Regions from separate parts of the Sphingobacterium sp. LZ11T8 genome, predicted to be linked through region 1. Evidence: riboswitches for the same ligand, from Rfam matches in the RefSeq annotation. Region 1 holds a riboswitch; each other region holds the start of a gene.
The links. A riboswitch is a leader RNA that binds a small molecule or an ion and turns the genes downstream of it on or off. The one in region 1 is predicted to bind S-adenosylmethionine.

Region 1 (7,439 bases):
ACCGGCTCCTTTGCCATAGAAAAATTGCTCATCGGCAAACGCAGCTTTAACCAATACCCCATTGTATTCGTTTTCTACATTCTGCAAGATATTGCCTTTGGAGATAAATTTAGGGAGAACATAAAGAACGACCTTGTTATTTGTTATCTCCTTGGCCAAAGGGATCAATTTAATTTTATAGTTTTTCTCTCTGGCATATCTGATATCGGCATTGCCCAATGTGTCGATCCCTAAATTCAGGATTTCGTCCGGGTTGATGTAAATGCCATAGGCATGAGATGCTACAATGGCCAATTTGTATTTGGGATCATATCCACCAACATCCAATGTCGGATCAGTTTCTGCAAATCCTAATTCCTGGGCTCTTTTCAATGCCTCATCATAGCTTTGGTTTTCATTGAAGATCTTGGAAAGGATGTAGTTGGAAGAACCATTGAAGATACCGCTTACAGAGTGTAAAAGCTCGTTGTCATAGTATTCTTCTAGGTTTCTGATGATAGGGATACTACCGCAGACTGCTCCTTCATATAATAGGGAAGTACCATGTTGATTTTGGATCTCGGTCAATTCCTCTAGATGGGTAGCGATCATTTTTTTATTGGCAGAAACAACATTCTTTCCTGTTGTCAATGCTCTTTTTGTAATCTCAAAAGCAGCTTCGGCATCATCGATCAATTCAACAACGGTATTGATCTCTGGGTCTTCCAGAATAGCATTGGCATCTGTGGTAAACAATTCCGCAGGCAAGGTCCTTTTTTTATCCGCGTTCTTGATAACAAATTTCTTGATCTCTAAGTTTAGGTTCTTTGTTTTTATGATATCGTATAAACCTTGTCCCACCACACCAAATCCAAACATCCCGATGGTAAGTTTCTTACTCATTATTCTTTAATTAAATTTAAGTGATTTTCTGCTTTTGTATTATGTTTCTCAAGAAAGTTGCCTATGACTTGAGTCAGGGTTTTTGTTTCAATCAAGAAGCCATCATGTCCAAAAAAGGAATGCAGCTCATAGTATTCCGCATTTGGAATATGTTTCGCGATGAATTCCTGTTCTTGTGGAGGGAATAGCACATCCGAAGGAATACCTATGATCAGGGCATTGACGCCCTCAATTGAGCTTAATACTTGCTCCACCTGTCCACGTCCTCTGCCTAGATGATGGCTATCCATGGCTTTGGTCAAATACCAATAGGAAAATGCATTGAATCTCTTGACTAATTTATCCCCTTGATAGGCTTGGTAGGAGGATGCTTTGTAAGCGTCTGTTTTGTCATGGTCCGATTCCACTTGGGTCGTTCCATAGGCATTGTATGTCCTATACGACAATAATGCCATGCTGCGGGCCGCCTTTAATCCGTTCAATCCAGCATCATTCCTTTGCTCTTTAAAGCTGGAATCTGCTTCGATCGCAAGCCTTTGGCTTTCATTGAATGCGATACCCCACGGTGAGAAAAACGCATTTGTTCCGATAGCAATCAGATTATGGATCTTTATGGTTTTGGATACCGTCCATTCCAAAGCTTGTTGACCGCCTAGAGATCCTCCAATCAAGGTGTTGATTTCTTGGATCCCTAGATGATCAGCTAATAGTCCATGTGCTTTAACAATATCTCTGATCGTGAACTGAGGAAAGTCCGAATAATAGGGTAGGTTGGTGTCAGGGTCAATGGATAGGGGATTCGTCGTCCCATAATGTGAGCCCAGTACATTGGCACAGATAATGAAATAATCCTTATCGTTGAATAACTCATTTTCGCCAAATAATCCTGGCCACCAGTCAAAAACATCTGAATTTGCAGTCAATGCATGACATACCCAAATTACATTGGATTTATCCTCATTTAGCTTTCCATAGCTATGGTAGGCTATCTGTAGGTTTGCCAGTTTTTTACCACTCTCTAATTCGAAGTCTTGGCTATATCCGAAAGTCTTTACACTCATTCTCTTTAATTATCTTCCTCCTAAAAAATCAGTTAAGCCCCCACTTACTTGATTTTGTCAAATGCTTGTGTTAAGTCTGCTTTAATATCGTCGATGTGCTCGATACCCACCGAAAGTCTCAATTGACCTGGAGCAACTCCAGCTGCTTTCTGCGCCTCTGCACTCAATTGTTGGTGTGTCGTTGCCGCAGGATGGATAATCAGGGATTTCGCATCTCCTACGTTCGCCAAATGGCTGATCAATTCCAAAGAGTCAATGAACTCATTCGCCTTATCAACTCCACCTTTGATGGTAAAGGATAATACCGCACCATATCCGTTTTTCAGATATTTTTGTGCATTCTGATGGTATGGGTGGTTTTTCAATCCTGGGTAGCTTACTTGCTCTACTTGTGGATGTGCTTCCAACCATTGTGCGATTTCCAAGGTATTGTCAACATGGCGTTGAACACGAAGAGACAAGGTCTCCAGACCTTGTACCAAAAGCCATGAATTGAATGGAGATAGGGCAGGGCCGAAATCTCTTAATCCTTCAACGCGAGCGCGGATAGCAAATTGAATGTTCCCAAACGGTCCGCCTTCACCGAATACATCCGAGAATACTAAACCATGGTAACCTTCAGAAGGCTCTGAGAATTGTTTGAATTTACCATTTCCCCAGTTGTAGTTACCGCCATCGATAATCACACCACCAATACTCGTTCCGTGACCACCGATCCATTTTGTTGCCGATTCTACAACCACATTGGCGCCATGCTCCAATGGTTTGAACAGATAACCGCCAGCACCAAAAGTGTTGTCCACGATCAATGGTAGGTCATGTTTCTTGGCAACCGATGCGATACGCTCGAAATCAGGAATATTGTAACTCGGATTCCCAATCGTTTCTACATAGATCGCTTTAGTTTTATCGTCGATCAAGGCTTCAATTTTATCTGCATCCGAATCTTCAGCAAATCTTGCCTCAATGCCTAATCGCTTAAAAGAAACCTTGAACTGGTTATAGGTACCTCCGTAAAGATTTGATCCTGAAACAAAGTTTTCACCTGCCTCGAGGATATTGGTCAAGGCCAAGAATTGTGCTGCCTGACCAGAAGACACAGCTACAGCTGCCACACCACCTTCTAATGCCGCGATACGTTTTTCAAAAACATCCGTAGTTGGATTCATGATCCGCGTATAGATGTTTCCAAATTGCTTAAGGGCAAATAAATTCGCGCCATGTTCCGCATTTTCGAAAACATAGGAGGTAGTCTGATATATAGGTAATGCTCTGGATCCAGTTGTAGGGTCTACATCTTGACCTGCGTGCACTTGTAGTGTTTCAAATTTAAGATTTTTGTTGTCTGCCATTTTTATGTTGATTATTGATGTTAGTAAATTGAATATATGATTTCCTTTCTTGCTATGCTATTGGTCGTCTGTACTCTATTATTTTTGCACTTTTTCCTCGTGCTCAAACATAGTGACGACTATCGCATTCGGGTAATGCAAATAATACAGCTGGAAATAAATTGAATGTTGAGATCTGTTGCTGGTTTTCCAACAAGATACACTAATTCCGATTTTGAAAATTTTGAAGTCATAGTCTATTTCATTTATATGCTCCTGGGCTTTATTGCCTCGGACAGGAATTGGCACCTTTTCAATCCTTATTGAAGGTTGCCAGTGGGTCATTGAGCCAGTCTCTCGCCACTTCTTTATAAATCAAGACCATCTTTTTAGAGAGGTAATGATTAGCGTACCACTATCGAAGTACTCCGCAAATATAGTTCACGAAATTTAATTTTGCAATCTTTTTCTGAAAAGTTTATTCTTTGGCAGATCCCATTACCACTTTTCCCTATAAAGACCAGGGCTTCAACCTTTGTTAGTCCCTTCTCTAACGTCGGTTGAAGCCCCAATATTTTTCTGATATATATTTCCGATCAACTAAAAGGTAGTTGTCTTCGCATCACGCATTTGAATGATTTTGTCTACCACGTAGCGTGTATTCCCACGCCATGGTAATACGCCATGATATTCCTTATAATGAAGGTCAAAGGCTTTCCCGCTATTTAGTTCCAAGATATGGAAAACTGAGTCGTTTTCAATGGAGAATTCAAATTCATTGCTCGAAAGACCGGTCCCGGTCTTTTGCGAACGGATTCCCTCTTGGATCAGCTTTCCTTCGTAGGTCTTGAATAAATTTCCCTTTTTTACCGCATAATTCAAAACGCCAGATTTAACGCCTTCTCCAAATACAAAATAATATTTGAAATAAACAAATCCAGCAAAAGCCAGAAATAGAATAAGTAAAAACCAGCTGATGAATTTCTTGAACTTTGAACCTTTAGTGCTAGGTTGTGGGTTAGTTGTTTCCATTTTTTTTGATTCAGTTTCTATTTGGTAACAAAAAGAATACCTAAAAATAAAAAAGGTTGGCGAATTTCCATTGCCAACCTTATATTTTTTTTAACCTAGTAGCTGCATCTCTGCATCGATTGCTTCCTTGGTCTTGTCACTTACCGGAACCAATGGAAGCCTAACATGGTCTTTGCCAATCCCTTTCTTTTCTAGGATATATTTGACACCAGCAGGATTTCCCTCAATAAAACAAAGGTCAATGATCTTCAATAATTCCAAGTGAATGGCCCTTGCTTCCACATAGTTTCCTTCGCGACATAGATGTGCCAAGGCTGAAACTTTGGTAGGGTAGGCATTGCCGACAACCGAAATGATTCCGGCCGCACCCATCGCCATCATAGGCAATGTAACGGGGTCATCCCCAGAAATCAGGAGAAAGTCCTTTGGTTTATCTCGAAGGATCTCACTGAACTGTGCAAAATTCCCCGATGCTTCCTTGGTCGCTACAATATTTTTGAAATCCTTGGCCAAACGAACGGTAGTCGCTGGACTTATATTGCTGCCCGTCCTTCCTGGTACATTATAAAGGATAATAGGAAGTTTAGATGCCTCCGCGATTGCTTTGTAATGCTGATAGATGCCTTCTTGTGTTGGTTTGTTATAGTATGGAGAAACCGAAAGGATCGCAGCATAGTCAAGGATCTCAAAGTTCTTGATCTGCTCCACGATTTCATAGCTGTTGTTTCCACCAATTCCAGCTACCAATGGAATACGCTTATTAACGTGCTTCGAAGTAAATTGCCACAGCTTCTTTCGTTCATCTTGGGTTAGGGTAGCTGTTTCTCCAGTGGTACCCAATGAAACCAAATAATCAATGCCACCTTCAATCTGAAAATCTATCAGATTGCCGAGGCTTTCGTAATCTACTGTGCCGTCTGCGTGAAATGGAGTGACTAATGCCACTCCCGCACCTTGAAGCTCGTTCATCGTTTATGTATATTTATTTATTTATTTTATTCTTATTTATTGATCATCGCCAGGAGCTGAACATCCGAGATCATCGGAACCTGAAGTTTTTCTGCCTTCGCTAATTTCGATGGTCCCATTTTGTCTCCTGCCACCAGATAGTTCAGTTTTGAAGAAATACTGCTCAACATCTTTCCGCCATGCGACTCAATCAGTTCTGTCAATTCTTCCCGGGAATGGTCCGCAAATACGCCCGATATCAAAAAGGTTTTGCCCAAGAGACTATCGCTAGCTAATAACACTTCCTTTTCTTCAATCTCAAACTGTAAACCCATGGCCTTTAGTTTTTCGATCTCTTCCCAATGCTCTGGATTAACCAGATAGGCATTGATGCTTTCGGCTATGCGCAAGCCTATATCCTGAACAGAAAGAATTTCATCTACGGTAGCAGCACGGATCGCATCGATGTTTTTGAAATGCTGCGCCAATTTCTTGGCTACGGTCTCACCGATATGTCGGATGCCCAAACCAAATAATACTTTCTCAAAGGGCTTATTCTTCGATTGCTCGATACCTTTCAGCATATTGTCTATGGACTTTTGCCCGAATCTTTCTATGCCGACCAGTTCAGGCTCCCTATCTTTTAGGGTATAGATGTCCGAAATTTTTCGGATCAATCCTAGCTTGAAGAACGTTTCGATGGTTTCATCGCCTAAGCCTTGTATATCCATCATCTTTCTGCCGATGAAATGTTGCAGCTTTCCTACAATCTGCGGTTTACAGCCATCCTCATTCGGGCAATAATGAACTGCTTCGCCTTCTTCCCTGATCAAGGTTGTGCCACATTCTGGACATTGAGTAGGGTATTCAAATGGTTTAGCTCCGTCGCGACGCTTTTCAACGTTTGCTGAAATAATCTTTGGAATGATCTCGCCGCCCTTTTCTACAAAGACCGTATCATGCTCGTGCAAGCCCAGTCGCTCGATTTCATTGGCATTGTGCAGTGAAGCCCGCTTTACTGTTGTTCCAGCCAACAGGACTGGTTTCAGGTTCGCTACGGGAGTCACCGCCCCTGTACGCCCAACTTGATAGCTGATGCTGTTCAAGATCGTTTCAACCCGCTCCGCTTTAAATTTATAGGAAATTGCCCAACGCGGAGATTTTGCCGTAAAGCCCAATTCTTCCTGTTGTGCAAAGTCATTTACTTTGATCACGATTCCGTCGATCTCATAGGAAAGTTGGTGTCTGGCCTCATCCCAATGATGGATAAATTCCAGTACTTCCTCGATGGAATTGCACAGTCTACTATGTTCGCAAACTGGAAATCCCCATGATTTCACTTCCTCAATGCTATGCCAGTGGTCGTGGAATAATTTGTTTCTGTTATCACAGTACAGAAAATAAAGGAAACAGTCCAATGGTCTTTTTGCAACCTCCGAGGAGTCCTGTAACTTGATGGTCCCAGAAGCAAAATTCCTTGGATTGGCATAGGTCTGCTCTCCATTTTCTTCCCTTTCTTTGTTCAACCTCAAAAAGGCCGATTTATGCATAAAGATCTCCCCACGGATATCGAAGCTTTCAGGATAGTCGCCTTTCCTCAGTTGATGCGGTATGCTGCGGATGGTCTTCACATTGTTGGTCACATCATCACCTTGGGTTCCATCCCCGCGGGTGACAGCCTGGACCAATTTTCCATTTTCAAATGAAATAGAAATGGAAAGACCATCAAATTTCAATTCAGCAACGTATTGAACCTGATCACCAACTACCTTCCTGACCCTGTTGTCAAAGTCTTTTAACTCCTGTTCGTTATAGGTATTGCCCAATGACATCATTGGCCATTTATGACGAACCGTTTGGAATCTTTGTGTGATATCTCCGCCAACTTTTAGGGTAGGGGAGTTAGGGTCTCTGAATTCAGGATATTGGAGTTCCAACGCTTCCAGTTCCTTTAATTTATGGTCAAAATCGTAATCGGAAATGGAGGGTTGCGCTAAAACATAATATTGATAATTATATTCGTTCAGCTCACGTGTAAGTTCTGTTATCTTCGCTTGAATATCAATTGACATAGACCACGAAAATACAAAATATATTAAGGGTAAAATAATTTAAAACAAAATTTGGCTACTCCCGTAATGTGTTGCTAAACAATGAAAATTATATGGGAAAAGATAATTCAGGA
Region 2 (7,439 bases), on a different contig from region 1:
AGGAACTACTGCTTTTGCTTTGCGTAATAAGTTAACCATCTCTTCTGTGCTAGGAACACGTGGAGAGTGGATATCATATACACCTGGACCAATATCGTTAGGATATTTGAAGTCTGCGAAAGCATCTAACAGTTCCATTTGAGAACGAGAAGTCTCGATGGTGATTACGTCAGCATCCATGGCAGCGATATCTTGGATAATATCGTTGAACTCAGAATAGCACATGTGCGTGTGGATTTGTGTATCGTCATCAACATTGGATGAAGAAACGCGGAATGCACGTACAGCCCAGTCTAAGTATTCCTGCTGATCAGCTTTGCGTAGAGGAAGTCCTTCACGGATAGCTGGCTCATCAATTTGGATGATCTTGATACCTGCTTTTTCCAATGCCTGAACTTCGTCCAAGATTGCCAAAGCGATTTGGTATGTAGTTGTAGAACGAGGTTGGTCGTTACGTACGAATGACCATTGTAAGATGGTTACAGGACCAGTCAACATTCCTTTTACAGGACGGTTGGTCAAAGACTGCGCATAAGCAGACCAACGAACAGTCATGTCTTCAGGACGGTAAACATCACCAAAAATAATTGGAGGTTTAACACAACGAGAACCGTAAGATTGAACCCACCCGTTTTGTGTGAATGCATATCCAGCTAATTGCTCACCGAAGTATTCCACCATGTCATTACGTTCGAATTCACCGTGTACCAATACATCGATATCTAAATCTTCCTGTAAACGGATTGTTCTTTCTGTTTCAGCAGCGATTTCTTTATCGTATTCTTCTTGAGAGATGGCACCTTTTTTCAAGTCAGCTCTCCATTTACGAACATCCTTAGTTTGTGGGAATGAACCGATTGTAGTGGTTGCGAATCCTGGAAGATTGAACTTCGCTTGTTGCGCTTCTTTACGAGCGTTGAAAGTAGAAGTACGCTTAGCATCTTCATCAGTGATGTTGCTGACGCGGTTTTTAACCTCTGGTCTGTGGATTAATGGAGAAGTACGGCGGCTCTCAGCAGCTTCTTTGTTTGCTTCGAAACGTTTTTGTGTTTCAGCATCAACTTCACCTTCAGCCAATACTGCAAGGTCTTTTACCTCAGCTAATTTTTGTTTAGCGAATGCTAACCAGTTTTTAACCTCAGCAGGTAGGGACTCTTCATTGTTCTCATTGTCCAAATCAAAAGGAACATGCAATAAAGATGAAGAAGGAGCGATCCAAACACGGTCTTTTCCTAAAGCATCAACAGCTTGTTTGATTTTTTTCAATGAGTTTTCGTAGTCGTTTTTCCAAATGTTACGGCCTTCAACAACACCTAATGAAAGGGTTAGGGAAGCAGGAACTTTGGATAATATCGTGTCAAGTTGGTTTTCACCACGAACTAAGTCTAGGTGTAACGCATGCACAGGAAGGTTAACAGCAATGTCTTCGTTGTTTCCTAATGCCTCGAAGTATGTAGCAACGATTAATTTGATGCCTTTGGCAGCTGCAGCTAACTTTTCGAATACTTTTCCGTAAAGAGCTTTGGTAGCATCATCGATATCTAAAGCCAAGAAAGGCTCATCGATCTGCACGTATTTAGCGCCAGCATCAGCAAGTTTAGCCAAGATCTCTTCGTATACTGGAAGTAATCTGTCGATTAGATCGATACGGTTAAAATCAGCTTCTTTTTCTTTACCTAACAATAGGTAAGTGATAGGGCCAATCAGGACAGGTTTAGTTTCGATACCTGATTGTTTTGCTTCATTGTATTCACTTAGGAATTTTTCTGAAGTCAGTTTGAATTCTTGATCTTTCACGAATTCAGGAACGATATAGTGGTAGTTTGTATCAAACCACTTGGTCATTTCCATGGCAGTTACATCAACGCCACCTTCTTGGAAACCACGAGCCATCGCAAAATATAAGTCTAGGTTATATTGGCGATCGATTTTGTTCAAAAGGGAGTTGTAACGAGCGGGAATAGCTCCAACAGTTAAAGATAAGTCTAGGACTTGGTCATAGAATGAGAAATCATTCGATGGGATCAATTCGATACCTGCATCTTTTTGAGTCTTCCAATTGCTTTCACGGATTTTAAGTCCAGCCTGCAATAATTCTTCCGCGCTGATTTTCTTTGCCCAGTAAGCTTCGTTAGCTTTCTTCAGTTCACGGAAAGCACCCACACGTGGGTAGCCTAAATTGTTTGTTAATAGCATATAGTTCTCTACTAAATTAAATAAATTCCAATAAGTCTTTTTGCTAAGAGAAGGCTACCTAGGATTCCTGTAACCAGCTTATCTTTCCCAATCGGGGTAGAATGTAGCACCTTGTCAAGAGACAGGTTGCTAAGGCTTCATCGGGTCTAGTCCCTCTGCCTTTCTCTATAAGCGTCGGCTAAGTTATGGATAAGATTTTTATTTTCCAAGGAAAAAGATTTTAGATGTGAGATTTGGGATATGAGAAAGCGAGGGTTTTCTATATTTTAGTTCATTGAGTATGAGAGAAATCGTGGTTTAAAAGTAGCTGGATATAATTCTATCAAAAAAGGGGCAAAAATACTTTTGCCCCTTTATATATTTTGATTTTGGATATGTATAAAAACGGTCAACCCTATTTAGGGATGGACACTCACATCTCACATCTCATATCTCACATCCATCCTTAGCTAACCAACAATTTATATCCTTTACCATGCACATTGACGATTTCCACGTTTGGATCTTCTTTGAGGTATTTCCTCAGTTTACTTAGGAATACGTCCATGCTTCGGCCGGTAAAGTAATTGTCGTCATGCCATATTTTGATCAGGGCTTCTTCGCGGGTCAGGACATCGTTTTTCTTTAAGCAAAGCAAACGAAGCAACTCGGCCTCCTTGGTAGACAGTTTCTGTTGTTGACCTTTGTAGGAGATAATCTGACTGGTGTAATCGAAGAAATAATCGCCGATCTCAAACTTGTCTGATATTTCTTCTTCTTTGTCCTTGGAAGCTCTCTTTAATAGCGCATTTATTCTCAATAAAAGTTCTTCAACACGGAAAGGCTTGGTGATATAGTCGTCACCACCTAGTTCGAAGGCCTGGGTTTTGTCCTCCATCATGCCTTTTGCAGTAGCATAGATGATAGGGACCGTCTGATTGATCTTGCGGATATCCTTTCCAAGGGAGAAGCCATCTTTTTTGGGCATCATGACATCCAGGATGCAAAGGTCGAATTCTTCCTTTCGGAAGGCATCCATTCCTTCTTGACCATCTGTACAGAGCACAACGTCAAATTTTCCTTTTAATTCAAGATAATCCTTCAGTAATTCGCCCAAATTAGGATCATCTTCTGCTAATAATATCTTTTGATTCATACTTTTCTCTTTCTTATGTTATGCTACTTCCTTGGATGCGTCCTTTAAAGGAAGAGTTACTTCAAATTGTGTGCCTTTATCTTTTTCGCTTTTTACGGAGATTTTTCCGTTCAGTCTTTTGATGATATCGTTAACATAGCTTAGCCCTAGACCGAAGCCTTTCACGTTGTGGATATTTCCCGTAGGTATGCGATAGAACTGGTCAAATATCTTTTCCTGTTGGTCCTTGGTCATTCCCATTCCCTTGTCTGCAACGGATATTACGATACTGTTCCCTCTATTAAAAGTCTTAAAAGTGATTTCTGGTTTTTCTTGAGAGTATTTAATTGCATTGTCGACCAGGTTGAACATCACATTGGAAAGGTGAAGTTCATCGCCAACCACTAAATCATTGCCTGCTGAAATGTCAATATTCAAGGTGCCTTCTGCCTTGTCCATCTGTAGTCGCATGCTCTCCAAGACTGCGTTGGCCAAGGAGTTGATGTGCACATTGGTGCGCTCGATCTTTAGGTTTTCTTTCTCCAGACGGGCAATGTTCAGGACGCGTTCGATATGCGAGCCTAAACGGACATTCTCATCGTAGATAATGTTTGCCAATTTGTTGACACGCTTGCCATCGGCGGAAATCTCAGGGTCACGTAAGGATTCACTAGCGATCATGATGGTGGCTACCGGTGTCTTGAACTCGTGGGTCATGTTGTTGATGAAGTCGGTTTTCATCTCCGACATCTTCTTCTGCTTGAAGATGATGCTCAACGTATAGGCAAAACATCCGATCAACAGCGCCAATAAGGCTAGGATGGTCGGAAATAGCCAATAGCCCATGGTCTCGGCAATAATTCCGCCCTTGTTAGGGAAATGTATGCTGAGCTCGCCAGGAGCATTGCCACGGTCTCCTTGGAATAGTCTAGCGGTATAGATCAAAGGATTATTGACTTCCTTGAGTTGCTCATTGTTGAATTGATAGACTCCTTGGAAAACGGGCATCTTATTGAAATCCTTGATCTCCATGACGAAGGAGGATTTTATTCCTCTTTCACGGAGTTCGTGGATCAATAGATTGACGGTTTTCTTCCCGTTGATACGTTCGGCCAAAGGTCTTTTGGATAATTCCATACCCATGGCTACATCGGCGATTACAGAGCTTTTCTTGCCTCCTAACATGGCAATGGTGTCATATAGTGTTGCGGCCTCTGATAATCGCTGTCCTCTCAGGTTATTGAGCTTAATCTCGAGTTCCTCGATCTTTGACAGGGTCTTGGAATCATAACGAGGGGGTAGGGTCCTGATCTGGTAAGCAATCGCTTCGGTGGAAGGTGGGTTGAATACGGGGATCAGGTATCGGGTACTATCGTCCTTCTGCGCAATCCTAGGAACGACCTTGATGGCCTCCACATTGGTGAACTCTCCAATGGTATTGTCGGAGGTTAGGCCCTGTTCCAAGGTGATTCGCACTAGGTGCTTGTATTCTTTTCTCTTTAGGTACGTTTCATAGAAATCATTGCTGATGGGTACCGCCGGGAACTGTTGGTTCAGTTCTCTTTCCAGAAAGTTGAACCTGGTGGTATGGGCAAAAGCCCTTCTCTGCAAGGTTTTGATGCTGTCCTGGTATTGCACCTGCAAGGCAAGGATCTTTTCGTTCTTTTGGATGCGTTCCTGGTCAATCCTGAACTTCTCTTGGTTAAGTCGTTCTTGTTCCCTTGCGAAATCATAGATTTCCTGACGCTCGATCTTATTGGCCACGGCAGAAAGGGATGCCTTGACTTCCTCATCAAAAAGTTTGGACTCCTTGATGAAGGATTCCCGCACAAAATAATACTGCATTGCCATTACGCCGATCAGCGCGATGGACATAAGCCAAATAATCAATGCAATACTTCTTTTTTTCATTTGTTACAAAAGTAATAAGGGAAAACAGCTAATTTTCTCATTTAACACAATTTAACAGCAAGTTTTTAGCTTTTTTAGCAGAATAGGATTTCTTTTGTTATAGAATAATGACTTAAGATACTGATTATGAAAAATTTCATCTTGATTTCCTTCTTATTCCTGATTTGGGCAATTCCTTCTTCTGCTCAAAATAATCAAAATATTCAAAAAAAGAAACCATTAGATTTTAAGGTTGACCTTAATCCCAAGGATAGTTTAAAGCAGTTCAAGATCCCCTTGTTGGATTCCATGAATAAATCGGTAGAGATTCCAAATGCCTATAAGGGTAATAGACAGGGCTTTATGGTTACTCCACATGATGTGCTGAAGGATCATGATGATACCGTAATCTTGGAGAAAAAACTGTCAGGTGAGGGGTCGGTGAAAATGCCGGGGACAAAGAAGCTGGACGAGCATTCCATGATTGTCAAACAGGATTCAGCGACCGTCAAGTCGCCAATAATCAAGAGATAGCTTGAAAATAGACGATACAAAAAAAGAGCCTCATTGAGACTCTTTTTTTGTATCGTTTTGTAATTATTTTACTTCAGAAACACGGATGGTGTTCGTTCTGCCTTTCTCATGAAGAGGGGTAGAAGAAGTGTTGATTACGATCTGGCCAGGTTCTACCAAGTGACGTTCTCTCAATAAGTAGTTTACATCTTGGATAGTACCATCAGTAGATTCATATTTTTCGTAAATGAATGCCTTCACACCCCAGCATAAGCTAAGCGTACGCAACAAGGATTTGTTACCTGTGAAGACATAGATGTCAGCATCAGGACGGTAGCTGGAGATTTCCATGGCAGTATAGCCAGAAGAAGTCATGACAGCAATTGCTGAAGCATGGGTTTTCTCTGCCAAGAAGATCGACGAGCTACATATTGCATCTGGAATACGCGTTACAGGAACAGTACCTAACTGCTCTTTTTCGCTGTAGTACGGATATGAAGTCGCTTCAACATGGGTGATCACTTTCGCCATAGTCTCGATTACGATCTCTGGGAATTCACCAACTGAAGTTTCACCACTCAACATCACAGCATCAGCACCATCGATTACAGAGTTAGCAACGTCATTCACCTCCGCACGTGTTGGGCGAGGGGTAGTGATCATACTTTCCAACATCTGTGTTGCAATGATAACCGGTTTTGAAAGGTTACGACATTTTTGAGCAATGATTTTTTGAAGTCCCGGTACTTCTTCCATTGGAAGTTCAACACCTAGGTCACCACGAGCAACCATGATCGCATCCGTAGCTTCGATAATGCTGTCGATATTGTCAATAGCCTCAGGTTTTTCGATCTTAGCGATCACCTTAGCATGTGAACCTTTTTTCTTGATGATTTCCTTACATTGTTTGATGTCTTCAGCTGAACGCACGAAAGACATGGCAATCCAGTCAGCACCGTGGTCAAGCGCGAAGTTCAAGTTGTCTAGATCCTCTTCTGTTAATGAAGGGATAGAAACTTTTGTATTAGGAAGGTTTACACCTTTTCTAGAAGTCAGGATTCCCCCGTGAACAACCTCACAAGTTACTGTGTCCAAGTGGTTTGTTGAAAGAACGCGCAATTGCAGTTTACCGTCATCCAATAGGATGATTTCTTCTTCTTTTACGTCGTTAGGGAAGTTGTCATAAGTGATGTAGATTTTCTTTTCGTCACCGATAAGTTCGTGCGTAGTCATTTCTACCGTGCTTCCATTGACAAGGATAGCACCACCTTCTTTCATTTTTCCGATACGGATTTTAGGACCTTGAAGATCGGCTAAAATACCTACGTTGAAAGGGTGTTCTTGGTTGATTTCGTTGATTGTGTTGATTACCTTTAAGTGATCTTCCTGAGAACCGTGTGAGAAGTTAAGGCGACATACGTCTACCCCTTTTGCAATCATACGGGTTAAAACATCTTTTTTTGAAGAAGCCGGACCTAGTGTGGCAACAATTTTGGTCCGCTTTTTTAGTTTATCCATTTAAATTAAATTTTAAATTTATATTCTCTATTAAGTCATTTCCTGCTTTATTCTCCCCTTAAAGCAGATGATTAGGTTTATGTGTATAAGATACACTATCTTAATAATCCGCTAAAATATCAGATTTTCTTTAGATTTCAATATTGTTGGGTCTATTTCTTTTACTAAAAGAACTTCCGGAATAGACTTAATGTTTTCTAAAAGAGCA
Region 3 (7,439 bases), on a different contig from region 1:
CCCTGAATGGAAATTTTACCATCTTTGTTGGGGATACAATTGATTTTGTGTCCTGTATTTTCAATGGCACCCGTTTCATGGACCTCAATATGTCCGGTATCGGCAGCAATCACGGATTCGTATGGTTTAAGGAGATGGCTAATGACCAGCATGTTTGCTTGGGTACCTCCAGAAACAAAATAGATCTCAGCATCTGGATTGTTGATTCTTTTTTTGATGAAAGATTTTGCCTTTAGGCTGAGATTATCTTCCCCATAACCGGCTTCCTGATCAAGATTGGTTTGGGATAGAAGGTTTAATATATTGGGGTGAGCACCCTCACTATAATCGTTTTTGAAGCTTATTTTAGATTGCATGTGTAAATATAATCGTTTTCGCAATCGGATGGAATAAAATAGAAAAAGGATTGATCAAATTGACCAATCCCTTTGTGGTTGTATAATTATTCGTTTATTTTCCAAACATTCCAGCAAGGCTATCCAAGATGTTGCCTTTAGCACTATTGTCGTTTTTCTGGTCGAAAAACTGTCCAACTAAATCACCTAAACCACCAGCAATATTAGGTTGTGATGAGCTAGCAGTGCTAGAACCACCGCCTCCTAATACGCTTCCGATCAAATCACCGATTCCGCCTCCTGAAGCACCGGCATTTGACGTGCCACCTCCAAGGATGCTTCCTAAAAGGTCTCCAATCCCTCCGCCGCCAGTTCCAGCGTCAGCTTGTTTCTTTTTACCTAGATAACCCATTACCAAAGGAGCCAATAGCGCTAAAATGCCACCGATTTTCCCCATGCTAATTCCTGATTTTTCAGAAAGGGATTGTTTTACCGTATCGGTGTTGCGACCAAAGATGTGATTTACAATTTTATCTTCATCTTCTGTTGGTCCTTGATTAAATAATCCTGCTAGGTTATCGAATATCCCCCCAGAGTGGTTATCCAATGCTTTTTGTATGCCTTGAGCTTGTTCAGGCCCCTTTTGCGCATTGTAATTCAAGGCAGACATCATCAATGGGATAGCTGCAGAAACAACCCATTGGGTTTGGTTTTTATCAAGTCCTAATTTTTCTGATATTCCTTCAGTAGCTTGTGAACCAATGCTTCCTGAAATTAAGTCACTAATGTTCATATTGTAGATTGTTATTGTTTATAAATGTTATTTTTATAACTCAAATATATTGCCAATTTTACTAGTATGAAAAAAATATGTTCAAACATCTTTGCACTTACGGTTCTTTTGTTCTATGGTTGCAATAACCCATCGAAAAATGAAGAAGGAGTGCAAGTCGAAGACGTGAAATTATCCCTTGAATTAGCACAGCAAATTTATGCCATGCCGACCCATTGTATTGAGGTGGAGTATCCCAATAAGTTAGGCCAAGTCTTGGGGTCAGGAGCTGATCTTAAATCGCCCAAATCCCTTCGGCCTGTCTTTTATGGATGTTTTGACTGGCATTCCTCTGTACATGGTTATTGGTCAGTAATAAAATTGCTGAAGGCTTTTCCTGAACTAGATAAAGAAGGGAATATGAGGAAAGTGTTGAATAGCCATATTACGCCTGAGAATGTGCAAACTGAAATTGCTTTTTTCAATGACAAGAACAATTTAGGGTTTGAAAGGACTTATGGTTGGGCTTGGCTGTTCAAGTTGCAAGAAGAACTGGCAAATTGGGAAGATGAGGATGGGCAGCGCTGGAAAGTGGCTTTACAGCCATTAGTGGATCTTTTGGTCAAGCGATATATCGAATATCTCCCAAAATTGGTATACCCAATTAGGGCGGGACAACATGATAATTCGGCCTTTAGTTTATCGCTTTCTTTGGATTATGCCAATTCCGTAGGGGATGAGGCCTTTAAGAAATCCATTCAAGAAAACTCATTGCGTTTGTTCCAAAACGATAAGATTTGTGATCTGGCCTATGAACCGAGTGGATATGATTTTCTTTCCCCATGTTTAGAAGAAGCTTATTTGATGAGTAAATTGATGGAAAAGAATGAGTATTTAACGTGGTTGAAAGGATTTATGCCAGGATTGTTTGACCCTTCCTTTGAATTGAAACCCGCAATAGTTAAGGATAGGACGGACGGTAAATTGGTTCATTTGGATGGTTTGAATTATAGTCGAGCCGCATGTCTTTCCGGCATCAGTAAAATCGATGGAAGTTTGCAGCATTTAAAAGGCAATGCTATTGAACATTTTAACTTCTCCATAGTTAACTTAAGTGCTGAAGACGACTATATGGGAAGCCATTGGCTAGGAACGTTCGCACTGTACGCGATAGGGAGGTTTTAGGGATAGTATTGAGATGTGAGATATGAGTATTGAGATATTAATCGTACTAACTTATTTTTATAGTATTGAGATGTGAGATATGAGTATTGGGATATCAACCGTACTTACTCATTTTTATAGTATTGAGATTTGAGTACAAAGGTATTAACCTTTATATCTCAAATCTCAAATCTCAAATCTCAAATCTCCTAACTTAACATAAAGGAATTAATTTATTTTCAGATAGTTTCACTGGGACACTTTGGATCTGGGTAAAGCCGTCTTCCGTACTGATTATGGCTGACAGATCGATTCCGCGATTGGATAGTGCGGAAATCAATGCAGTCCTAAAAGCTGTTTTGTTTGCACCCCAATTGGATTTTACCAAATCATTGTTCAATACAACTAATTCGTTGGTGGAATAGTGGTGGAATTTCTCCACTAGGTGCTGGTGTAAGGGTTTTGTTGTGTTCGACATACAATTAATGTTTAAAGGGTTTAACCATAATTGCATTCAGAGGCGTCTTAAAAGACTTTGCAATATTCGTTTATTTTGGCTTGTCGCCCGTATCGATTTACCACCGCGGTGTCTCTCACTCGGTTGGTATTGCATCTGCAATTCTGAATACTCTACAAACTTAGTAGATTATATTTTAATATGCAAGTGTCAATTAAAATTTTCTATAATTCTTTTCTCAGGCGGGCAACAGGGATATTCATGGCCTCGCGATATTTTGCAACTGTCCTACGGGCAATGGAATAGCCTTTTTCTTTTAAAATCTCTGTTAGTTTCTCATCTGCCAGAGGTTTTCTCTTATCCTCATTGGCGATGCATTCTTCCAAGATTTTCTTGACTTCCTTGTTGGAAACCTCTTCACCGGACTCAGTCTGAATGGCTTCAGAGAAGAAAGATTTTAAAAGGAAAGTGCCAAATTCGGTTTGGACATACTTGGAATTCGCTACACGGGAAACCGTTGAAATGTCCATTTCGATCTTGTCGGCAATATCCTTCAAGATCATAGGTTTCAGCATTCTGTCATCACCAGTTAGGAAATAGTCATATTGATATTCCATAATGGCATTCATGGTTTTCAACAAAGTCTGCTGTCTTTGTTTGATGGCGTCGATAAACCATTTTGCAGAGTCCAGTTTCTGTTTAACAAACTGAACGGCCTCACGCATTTTCTTGTCGTTCTTTTCGGCTTTTTCGTAATGTTCAAACATTTCCTGGTAGGAGCGGGACACACGAAGCTCTGGTGCGTTCCTGCCATTTAAGGTCAGGTGCAGGACACCGTCGTTGTTGGAGATATGGAAATCTGGGATAATCTGCAATTGCTTACCAGCAACAGCTCCTGAATCGCCTGGTTTTGGATTCAGTTTTAAGATTTCGTTTACAATTTCTTTAAGCTCTTCGGAGTTTACTCCCAATTGCTTTTCGATTTTGTCGTAATGTTTTTTGGTGAATTCATCCAAGTAGTTCTCTACAACCAATTGGGCCTGTTGAATTATTGGATTATTTTGATCTTTCTTACGAAGTTGTATGCTCAAGCATTCCTGAAGATTTCTGGCGCCAATTCCCGCTGGGTCAAAGGTTTGAACAATTTTCAGCATCTCTTCAACCTCATCTTCTTCAACGATGACATTTTGGGAAAAGGCTAGGTCGTCGATCAGAGAAAGGATAGGTCGGCGCAGATAACCATCATCATCCAAGGAACCGATGATTTGTTGGCCTAGTACATAATCTTTATCAGAAAGGGCAAGTAAGTCAAGCTGATTTTGAAGATTTTCAAAGAAGGAATCTTGGACTGCGATAGGGATTTCTTTTTTACCATCCTCATCATCATGGTCATAACCTCCACCGTAATCTTTATAGTCGTCTTCCTGGATATATTCATCTACGCTGAATTCGTCATCATAGCTATTGTCTTCCATGTTGAAGTCGTCATCCGGATCTTTGTCTGGGTATTCTTCGACAGGGTCGTTCATGTTGGTCAAACTACCATCTTCCAAGGCTGGATTCTCTTCAAGTTCTTCTTTGATACGGGCATCTAATGATACAGTAGGTACCTGAAGCAATTTTATGAATTGAATTTGTTGCGGTGAAAGTTTCTGTAATAATTTTTGTTGTAGTGTTTGCTTTAACATGTCCCCGATAAATAAGTCAGGTAAAAATAGGGAATAATATTCAATAAGATAAAATTGTTGTAAACAAAAGAGAATTTAGGAACAGTTTTTGCTATTATAAGTCTCGGAAAAACAGCCTAGTTAAAAACCAAAAATTTCATTTGTTAAATTTCGTTAATTTTCATTTCAAGGTTCATTTTTGGGCGAATTGATATGATTTTTTCCAAAGTTTTGTTCATATTTACCGTATGTTTAGACGAGTCCGGAACAAATTTTTGCGTATCGCACTGATTGTTATTTACTTTATTATCTTATTTACTTGCGCGGTACAAATTAACTTCCTAGGCTTGTTCGGATCATCGCCTACTAAGAAAGAAATATTGTTGCCTGAACTGAATGTTTCTTCCGAACTTTTTACCGCCGACTCTGTTTTAATCGGTCGCTATTACAAGCAAGATCGTGATCCTGTCCCTTATGATAGTATTTCTCCAAATATCGTTAATGCCCTAATTGCTACTGAAGATGTTCGTTTTAGAAAGCATCATGGGGTGGATTTTATTGGGTTGTTTGGCGGAGTGTTTTCAACTTTAAGTGGAAGTGATCGTGGAGCAAGTACTATTACCCAGCAACTTGCAAAGAATTTATATAGAACTCGCTACAAGGATGCTCAAGGACTGTTAGGGAAGATCCCGGGAGTTGGTCTGTTGGTCACAAAGTACAAGGAATGGATGACTGCCTTCAAATTGGAGAGCAAATACAGCAAAGAAGAAATCTTGACGATGTACCTGAATACCGTTTCGTTTAGCAATAATGCCTACGGTATTAAGTCGGCATCTGTAAGGTATTTTGATAAGCTGCCAAGTGAAGTTACCGTCAATGAAGCTGCTGTTTTGGTCGGTATGTTGAAGGGTACTACCTATTATAATCCAATCAGAAATCCTAAGAACGCTCTGCAACGTAGAAACGTCGTTCTAAACCAAATGGAAAAAGAAGGTTATCTGAAAAAGGATGAAGTAGCAACCCTGAGTAAAGATTCCTTGGGCTTGAACCTGAATAATCAGGAAGTTCGCAATTCCAACGATTCCTACCTTCGTACGGCAGTCGAAAAATGGTTGGAAGAATGGGGTGAAGAAAACGAAATAGATATCTATACCAGTGGTCTGAAAATATATACAACTATTGATTCCAGGATGCAGAAAATTGCTGAAACGGTTGTTTCAACCAAGATGAAGGAATTGCAACAGCGTCTGGACAATGTTTGGGGAAATGATCTGCCATGGAGAGATAAAGAAGGTAATGTGATCCCTAATTTTTTGGAAGACCATGCGAAAAAACTTCCGGCTTATGCATCATTGATGAAAAAATACAATGATGAAGCCAAGGTTTTTGAGGAGTTGAACAAGAAAAAATCCATGGAGGTCTTTACCTGGGATGGAATGGAGAAAGTGGATTATTCGACCATGGATTCGCTGAAACATTACCTGACCATGTTGAATACAGGAATGATGGTCATGGACCCATACAATGGAAATATTAAAGTTTGGGTTGGTGGTATCAATCACAACTATTACAAATTTGACCATGTAAACCAAGCGAAAAGACAGGCTGGATCTACCTTTAAGCCTTTTGCTTATGCAGCAGCCTTGGAGTCTGGTATGGCACCATGTGATAAATTCACCGATAAACCAGTAAAAATTGAATTCATTAACAATAAAGGGGAGCATGAGATCTGGGAGCCAAAAAATGCGGATTGGTCATTTTCTCACAGTGACTTGTCGCTAAGACATGCCATGGCTCGTTCATTAAATACGGTTACTGCACAGATAACAGAGAAAGTAGGTTGGGATAAGGTTGTGGAGATGGCTCATAAATGTGGTATTGATAGTAAATTGGAGTCGGTTCCGTCAGTTGGATTGGGCTCGAATGATGTTTCCGTTTTTGAAATGGTCAGGGGTTATAGCACCTTCATGAATGAAGGAAAGCGTACGGAGCCGGTATTGGTTTCAAGGATTGAAGATAAGGATGGAAAGGTATTGGCTGAATTCAAAACCACTACGAAGGAGGCAATTACTGCTGAAAATGCTTGGTTAATGGGCTATATGCTTAGGGGTACCATCGAAGAGTCGGGGGGCACATCCCAAGCTTTATGGGAATGGGATCTTTTTCAGGATGAGAATCAAATCGGTGGTAAAACAGGTACTTCTTCAGATTATGTTGACGGTTGGTACATGGGGGTAACGAAAGATTTGGTTGCTGGAGTGTGGGTAGGTTGTGATGAACAAAGCATACATTTTAAGAGTTCTGCAACTGGAGAAGGGTCTAAGACTGCATTACCGATATATGCCCTGTTTATGGAAGAGCTTTATAAACATCCTGAATTAGGGGTGACCTTTGGGAAATTTCCGGAATCAACAGTTGAAATTACCAAGAAATACAACTGTCCAGGACCTAGAGTGCGTGTTCGTCAGGATAGTAGCAGTACAGAGGGCTTGAATCCTGATGCTGAGATTCCTAATATTGTTCTACCTGATTTACTTAATCAAAATAACACGGAAGAGCAACAGGAGGAGACGAATTAATCGACTGAAGTGAATTGATTTTATTATTTTTATTGACTAATAATCAGTTATGAAATTTAACCATATGCTATTTGCGAGAATTTTATGCATTAATCTTGTTTTGGCAGTATGTATGGCCTTGATGCCAGGACAAGCTAGTGCCCAATATTTCGGGCAGAATAAGATGAGGTATAAGAAGCTTGATTTCAAAGTTTATGATACCCCACATTTCAATATTTATTATTATTTGCAAAATGATTCCATGATGAATTGGCTTGCAAAGGAATCTGAGGTGTGGTATGAATTGCATCAACAGGTCTTTCAAGATACCTTTTCGAGAAAAAACCCAATTATCCTATATAATAACCATCCTGAATTCCAGCAAACAACCGCCATATCGGGAGAGATCAGTGTAGGTACGGGTGGTGTTACGGAAGCTTTTAAACAGCGTGTCGTGATGCCGATCATGCAGATCAACCAACAGAC

Region 2: linked by a shared signal. The riboswitch ahead of metE (5-methyltetrahydropteroyltriglutamate--homocysteine S-methyltransferase) and the one ahead of NLF99_RS11560 (O-acetylhomoserine aminocarboxypropyltransferase/cysteine synthase family protein) in region 1 are both predicted to bind S-adenosylmethionine.
Region 3: linked by a shared signal. The riboswitch ahead of NLF99_RS08955 (5-oxoprolinase) and the one ahead of NLF99_RS11560 (O-acetylhomoserine aminocarboxypropyltransferase/cysteine synthase family protein) in region 1 are both predicted to bind S-adenosylmethionine.

What each region holds. Positions count from the first base shown of each region.
Region 1 is NZ_JANBZY010000004.1:246,544-253,982, forward strand. It holds gene NLF99_RS11550 (homoserine dehydrogenase) at 1-882, opposite strand, end outside; gene metX (homoserine O-acetyltransferase) at 882-1,943, opposite strand; gene NLF99_RS11560 (O-acetylhomoserine aminocarboxypropyltransferase/cysteine synthase family protein) at 1,988-3,295, opposite strand; SAM riboswitch class I at 3,538-3,651, opposite strand; gene NLF99_RS11565 (hypothetical protein) at 3,875-4,306, opposite strand; gene dapA (4-hydroxy-tetrahydrodipicolinate synthase) at 4,397-5,275, opposite strand; gene ligA (NAD-dependent DNA ligase LigA) at 5,308-7,326, opposite strand.
Region 2 is NZ_JANBZY010000007.1:250,002-257,440, reverse strand. It holds gene metE (5-methyltetrahydropteroyltriglutamate--homocysteine S-methyltransferase) at 1-2,196, opposite strand, end outside; SAM riboswitch class I at 2,272-2,370, opposite strand; gene NLF99_RS16690 (response regulator transcription factor) at 2,642-3,331, opposite strand; gene NLF99_RS16685 (sensor histidine kinase KdpD) at 3,350-5,221, opposite strand; gene NLF99_RS16680 (hypothetical protein) at 5,348-5,734, shown strand; gene pyk (pyruvate kinase) at 5,798-7,231, opposite strand; gene NLF99_RS16670 (IPExxxVDY family protein) at 7,343-7,439, opposite strand, start outside.
Region 3 is NZ_JANBZY010000003.1:172,547-179,985, reverse strand. It holds gene NLF99_RS08970 (low specificity L-threonine aldolase) at 1-356, opposite strand, end outside; gene NLF99_RS08965 (DUF937 domain-containing protein) at 451-1,128, opposite strand; gene NLF99_RS08960 (DUF2891 domain-containing protein) at 1,195-2,292, shown strand; gene NLF99_RS08955 (5-oxoprolinase) at 2,486-2,749, opposite strand; SAM-I-IV-variant riboswitch at 2,811-2,905, opposite strand; gene rpoN (RNA polymerase factor sigma-54) at 2,953-4,416, opposite strand; gene NLF99_RS08945 (transglycosylase domain-containing protein) at 4,644-6,974, shown strand; gene NLF99_RS08940 (DPP IV N-terminal domain-containing protein) at 7,024-7,439, shown strand, end outside.